3 regions of the Methylomonas sp. 2F7 genome follow, and region 1 is predicted to be linked to each of the others. Evidence: predicted binding sites of a transcription regulator. Region 1 holds the regulator's gene; each other region holds the start of a gene.

What was found. Region 1 encodes HrcA, which represses chaperone genes, less so after heat shock. Its sites were predicted from a motif close to TNTTAGCACTCNNNNNNNNNGAGTGCTAANA; they were not measured.
Region 2: groES (co-chaperone GroES) is a predicted target of HrcA. The motif match lies at 1,591-1,621, and genes of this name have one in related genera.
Region 3: rpoH (RNA polymerase sigma factor RpoH) is a predicted target of HrcA. The motif match lies at 1,030-1,060, and genes of this name have one in related genera.

The regions. Positions count from the first base shown of each region.
Region 1 covers NZ_CP195203.1:915,883-918,155, reverse strand. Annotated here, with positions in the region: gene grpE (nucleotide exchange factor GrpE) at 1-348, opposite strand, end outside; gene hrcA (heat-inducible transcriptional repressor HrcA) at 399-1,439, opposite strand; gene ACR64Q_RS04300 (glycine zipper 2TM domain-containing protein) at 1,992-2,273, opposite strand, start outside.
Region 2 covers NZ_CP195203.1:3,925,656-3,927,928, forward strand. Annotated here, with positions in the region: gene groL (chaperonin GroEL) at 1-1,139, opposite strand, end outside; gene groES (co-chaperone GroES) at 1,196-1,483, opposite strand; gene ACR64Q_RS17660 (HesA/MoeB/ThiF family protein) at 1,689-2,273, shown strand, end outside.
Region 3 covers NZ_CP195203.1:2,666,951-2,669,223, reverse strand. Annotated here, with positions in the region: gene ACR64Q_RS11860 (glutamine--tRNA ligase/YqeY domain fusion protein) at 1-859, opposite strand, end outside; gene rpoH (RNA polymerase sigma factor RpoH) at 1,102-1,956, shown strand; tRNA gene ACR64Q_RS11850 (tRNA-Leu) at 2,004-2,088, shown strand; gene ACR64Q_RS11845 (ABC transporter transmembrane domain-containing protein) at 2,209-2,273, shown strand, end outside.

The sequences.
Region 1 (2,273 bases):
ATCGCCGGTCGCCGCTTGCAGGCCTAATTCCAGACTATCCAAAACACTCAGCAATTCTTTCGCAAATTTCGCCAGACCGTATTTGCGTTCGTCGTCCAAGTCTTTTTGCACGCGTTTTTTTAAATTTTCCATCTCGGCCATGGTGCGGATGGCTTTATCCAGATTGGCCGCAGCCTGTTGCTGGGCTTGCTCCAGTTGTTCCTGCAAGGCTTCCACAGTGACTGCGGCGCCGGCGCCAGACGCTTCGGTTGGCTGTTCGTCCGCGTCGATTGGCTTGGTTTGTTCCAAGACTTCGGCGATCAAATCGCTATCCGATTGTGGTTCGTGGCTAGATTGCTGATGACTCATTACTTACTCCATGGTTCTAAATTTTTTTGTTGGCCTAACGATAGGGCCATTTATTTCGGATTCAAGGCCGCGCCCAATAATTTTGCCGTCACATCCACGAACGGAATCACTTTTTCGTAAGCCATGCGGGTCGGTCCGATCACACCCAACACCCCAACCACTTCGTCATTCACTGAATAAGGCGCCGTCACCAGGCTACAATGATCGAATGCGCTATAGCCGGATTCTTCTCCAATAAATATCTGCACACCTTCGGCCTGTAGACACTGATCCAATAAATGAATGACGCCACGCTTTTGGCTAAAAGCTTCGAACAACTGCTTAAGACGCTCCATGTCCGACAACTCGGAAAAACCCATTAGATTGGTTTCGCCGCTTAATACATAATCGTCGTTGGGCTGTTCGCTGAAGGTAAGCTGTGCCATGTTCACCGCGTCCATCATGCCTTGATTGACCTGCCGCTGATCGTGTTCCATCTCCCGCACGATCAAATCGCGAATTTTCGCCAAGCTGCGGCCGGAATAAACCGAATTCAAATAGTTGGCAGCCTGTTGTAATTCCGCAGGACTGAATTGCTTGTGGGTATGAATAATTTTGTTGTGCACTTCCTGGTCGTCGGTGACGAAAATCACCAACACCCGGGTATTGGACATCGGTAGAAATTCGATGTGCCGCAAGGTGACGCTTTCTCTGCGCGGCAAAGTCACCACGCCGGCCATCCGCGTCACGTCCGACAGCAATTTAGAGGCCTTGCTCAACACGTCGCTAGCCTTATCCGCCTCTCCTTTCAAGCCATGTTGCAGTTGATCCAATTCGCTGGATGCCAAAGGCTTGACGGTTAACAAACTGTCGACGAATAAACGATAGCCGCTCACGGTCGGTACTCGGCCGGCGGAAGTGTGCGGGGAATGGATCAAGCCCATCTCTTCCAGATCCGCCATCACATTGCGAATACTGGCCGGACTAAGCTTTAGCTGCGGATCTTTAGACAACAATCGCGAACCAACAGGCTGGCCGTCCTGGATATACCGCTCAACCAAGGTTTTCAATAAATACAGCGATCTTTCGTTTAAATCTTGTCCGCCAGCCACGTCATCCCCCAAATTCCGTTAGCACTCGATATTGGTGAGTGCCAGACAGCAAAGCTATCAGCTGGGTCCAGCATTGTCAACGGCTTGAACAGGTTATCAATAAACTAAGCATAGCCTGCACATTCAAGGGCTGGGATTGAATCTCCGAAACACCAATCTTATCAAGAACTGATAGACGGGCAGTTTTTCCGGAACTGCAATTTTTAGACGCATCCTCGATATTGTCCAACAACGGGCAATAAAAAACCCTGCAAGCCTTGCGACTTGCAGGGTTTTGATTCGATCTAGCGTTTGGTTATCCGGACTGTATAACGGGAACGCAAACTGACAATAAACCGCTACTGCCAGTGATCTCAAGCGCCCATTTGGGAGAAAGACAACACATAGTAGCTGTAATAGACAACGACAAAAAACAACAATACATTCAATAACTTTTCCACTCTACTGTATTGCTCTTGTTGATATTTTTTACCATTTTTTATTCTCATTTTGTCCTCCTGTCGCATGAGCATCCAAAAATTCAAAGCCGGTTAATTAATTGGCGGTAGCTGATTAACGACTCATACTGTTGCCGATCCAAGCGCCCGCGGCGGCACCGATGCCGGCTCCCAACGGATCGCCCTTACTCATCTCGTAACCCGCTACACTACCTAACGCGCCGCCTACCAAGCCCTGAGTGGATCGTTGGTCGTTACTGTTGTAGCGCGGTGCAGGCGTCGGTGCCGGGACGTATTGCACAACCCGCTCCGGTACATACACCCGCTCGACCTCGACGTACCGGTCATGGTGGTGATGTTTGTGATGACCTCGTCCATGCCCATCAGCCATTGCTAA
Region 2 (2,273 bases), 3.0 Mb from region 1:
TTAATAACCGCTACGCCGCCAGCCAATTTGGCCAAACGTTCTTGCAGTTTTTCACGATCGTAATCGGAGGTTGCTTCATCGGCTTGAGCGCGGATTTGTGCAACACGGCCTTTGATTTGATCTTCGTTACCCGCACCGTCGATGATGGTGGTGTTTTCTTTGTTGATTTGGACACGTTTTGCAGTACCCAATTGACTAACGTCAGCTTTTTCCAAAGACAGACCTACTTCTTCAGAAATTACGACGCCACCGGTCAGAACCGCGATGTCTTCCAGCATGGCTTTACGACGATCGCCAAAGCCTGGGGCTTTAACAGCGGCGACTTTAACGATGCCGCGCATGTTGTTAACAACCAGAGTTGCCAAGGCTTCGCCTTCGACATCTTCAGAAATGATCAACAAGGAACGGCCTGATTTAGCTACGCCTTCCAGAATCGGTAACAATTCGCGGATGTTGGAGATTTTTTTGTCGTACAACAGGACAAACGGGTCGTCCAGTTCTACGCTCATGCTTTCTTGTTTATTGATGAAGTAAGGAGACAGGTAGCCACGGTCGAACTGCATACCTTCAACCACATCCAGATCGTTTTCCAGACCGGTGCCTTCTTCAACGGTGATAACACCTTCTTTACCGACTTTTTCCATCGCTTCGGCAATGATTCTACCGACAGACTCGTCAGAGTTTGCAGAGATGGTACCTACTTGGGCGATAGCTTTGTTGTCTGTGCAAGGTGTTGATGCGTTTTGAATCGCTGCCACCGCTGCAGTAACAGCTAAGTCAATACCGCGTTTCAAGTCCATTGGGTTCATACCCGCTGCGACTGATTTCAAACCTTCGTTAACAATGGCTTGAGCCAAAACGGTCGCAGTTGTAGTACCGTCGCCGGCTACATCAGAAGTTTTAGAAGCAACTTCTTTAACCATTTGCGCGCCCATGTTTTCGAATTTGTCTTTCAATTCGATTTCTTTCGCAACCGATACACCGTCTTTGGTGATGGTTGGCGCGCCAAAGCTTTTATCCAACACAGCGTTACGGCCTTTAGGACCCAAAGTAACTTTTACTGCGTTAGCCAGAACGTTAACGCCTTGCACCATCAGTGCACGAGCGTCGCCACCAAATTTTACGTCTTTTGCTGCCATTTCTTATTCCTGAGATATTGGTTAAATTGAAAAAGAGTGTGTCGAACGAATTGGGATTAACCCAAAACACCCATGATGTCTTCTTCGCGCATGACGATGTATTGCTCGCCATCGACTTTAACTTCGGTGCCGGAATATTTGCCGAACAACACTCTGTCGCCAACTTTAACTTCCAGGGCACGTACTTGGCCGTTATCTAACGGTTTACCTGAACCGACTGCTAAAACTTCACCTTCGCTTGGTTTTTCTGCAGCTGAACCGGGCAGCACGATGCCACCAGCGGTTTTGGTTTCTTCCTCAACGCGTTTTACGACGATACGGTCATGTAACGGACGAATTTTCATCAATGTCTCCTTAATGTAGATAAAGTTAAAGGTTAAAAACTTAATAAAGCTATTTAAAAAACAGCTACCCCTTACGGAAGAAGCGAGCTTTTAAGCGGCCTCAAGTTTATTAGCACTCTCTAGCAACGAGTGCTAATAATATCCGGCTTTTGCACTCTGTCAAGCTCTTTGGCATCATCTGCGCCTCACTCAAGCCATGCAAACTATGAACGACGAACAATTACTCCGTTACAGCCGGCAAATCATGCTGCCGCAAATCGATATTGCCGGTCAGCAAAAATTGCTCGATGCCAAAGTATTAATCGTCGGCGCCGGCGGTTTGGGCTCGCCTGCCTCTATGTATCTGGCCGCGGCCGGTGTCGGCCAGATCACCGTTTACGACGACGACCAGGTCGATTTGACCAATTTGCAACGGCAGATTGCTCACAACACAGCCGATATAGGGTTGGATAAAGTTATTTCAACCCAGCAGACTTTGGAAAAAATTAATCCGGGCGTAAAAGTATTTGCTCGCAAACAGCGATTAGCCGGCGAACAGCTACTGGCAGAAGTGGCGGACACCGACGTGGTGCTGGACTGTAGCGATAATTTCACCACCCGCTTTGCCATCAATAAGGCTTGCGTAGACCAACAAACCCCATTGGTATCTGGCGCGGCGATCCGCTTCGAGGGTCAAGTCAGCGTATTTACACCCGGCTTAAACGATAGCCCGTGCTATAACTGCCTCTATCAAAGCGATGGCGAGGAATTGCAAAATTGCGCCCGCAATGGCGTGATTGCTCCTATCACC
Region 3 (2,273 bases), 1.8 Mb from region 1:
AACCGTTGACGTGTTTTTCCGTGACCAATTGCAACAGTTTGCGCTTGCTGACGATGGTGTATTCCAATTGCAGGCGCGCGAATTCAATTTGTTGCGGATGGCAAGGGGTTTGCAATTTGTCGAGCACCCAGTCGTACAACGGGCGATGATCTTCAAACTCCAAGGTGCAGATCGAGTGAGTGATGCCTTCCAGCGCGTCGGAAATGCAATGGGTGTAGTCGTACATCGGATACAAACACCAGGCATCGCCGGTACGTTGATGATGGACGCGGCGGATACGGTAGATGGTCGGGTCGCGCATATTAATGTTAGGCGAGGCCATATCGATCTTGGCGCGCAACACATACTGGCCGTCGGCGAATTCGCCTGCACGCATGCGGGTAAACAAATCCAGGTTTTCGTCGATGGAACGGCTGCGGTCCGGGCTTTCCTTGCCGGGTTCGGTCAAGGTGCCGCGGTCGGCGCGCATTTGCTCCGGCGTGGAGCTGTCGACATAAGCGTCGCCTTGTTTAATCAACTGCACCGCATATTCGTAAAGCTGTTCGAAGTAATCCGAGGCGTGATACTTGCCGGCCCACTTAAACCCTAACCATTGCACATCGCGTTCGATGGCTTCCATGTATTCGACGCTTTCTTTTTCCGGGTTAGTGTCGTCGAAGCGCAAATTGCAAGTGCCGTTGTTTTCGGCTGCCAGCGTGAAATTCAGGCAAATCGATTTGGCGTGGCCGATGTGCAGGTAACCATTGGGCTCGGGAGGAAAGCGGGTGGCGACTTTGCCGTTGTTTTTGTTGGCGGCCAGATCGGCGGCAATGATGTGTCTGATAAAGTTGGATGAAACTGGGCTATCGGAAGCTGACATGTTCGAGTAAATGGCTGTGGTTATTTATGAGGTGGGCGGCGAATATCGGGTCAGTCGCCATTTTAACGAGTTTGGCCGGAATTCGTAAAGGCGGCATCATCAGCCGATTTTGCATCAAAATTGACGCAGAATTCATCGTAAACAATTGTATTAAAAGATTTTTACTAAATTATTAGCACTCTTGTTGATCGAGTGCTAGAATTTGGTCATCGTTAATTTATTCCACCGGAAACGAGGGTGATATGAACAATAGCTTGGCTTTACCGATCAATTTATCGGTTGGGACGTTTGATTCTTATTTAAGCCTGATATCTCAAATGCCCAAACTCAGCGTTGAGCAGGAGCAAGACCTGGCGTTGCGTTACCGGGATGAAGGCGATCTGAACGCCGCGCGCGAGCTGGTGATGTCTAATCTGCGTTTTGTGGCGCATGTGGCCAGAGGATATGCTGGTTATGGCTTGCCATTGGCGGACATTGTGCAGGAAGGCAACATCGGCTTGATGAAAGCGGTAAAACGTTTCGACCCCGATATGGGCGTGCGCCTGGTGTCGTTCGCCGTGCATTGGATTAAAGCGGAAATCCACGAATATGTGATCAAAAACTGGCGCATCGTTAAAGTTGCGACGACCAAAGCACAGCGCAAACTGTTTTTTAATCTACGTAAATTCAAAAAGGACTTGAGCTATCTCTCGCAAGACGACGCGGAAGCGATTGCGGAAAATCTGGATGTAGACGTCAAAACTGTTTACGAAATGGAGCGGCGATTGGACGGGCGCGATATTGGGCTTGAGCCGAGTGGCGACGACAGCGAAGACCACGCGCAAGCACCTATCGCCTATCTGGAACAGCATGGTGCCGATCCGGCTTTATTGCTGGAAAATAGTGACTGGGAAGACCGCAAAGAAGAATTGCTGATGGATGCGATGGATAGTTTGGACGACAGAAGTCGCGACATTCTGGCTAGCCGCTGGCTGGTGGAAGACAAAGCCACTTTGCACGAATTGGCGGATCGTTATCAAGTCTCGGCCGAGCGCATCAGGCAATTGGAACAAAATGCCATGAAAAAGCTGAAAGCAGCGGTGAGCTTGGCGGCGTAAAAAATGTTTGGCATTTCTGAAAAACTGAGTATAATGCTGCTTTCTTTGCCGGGGTGGTGAAACTGGTAGACGCGCCGGATTCAAAATCCGGTTCCGAAAGGAGTGTCGGTTCGATTCCGACCCTCGGTACCATCTACCTTTTATGGTAGTCAAAGAAATTTTAAAAACCCGCTAAGCCGCAAGGCTTAGCGGGTTTTTTATTTTTGGCGTCTTATATTTCGTCAAAACCCCCTCCATCCAAGAGGTACTGGCATGCCAGCTCCCAAGTCTAAACACATCGATCCCACCCGCAAAATATCGACCTTGAAGGCGCTTTG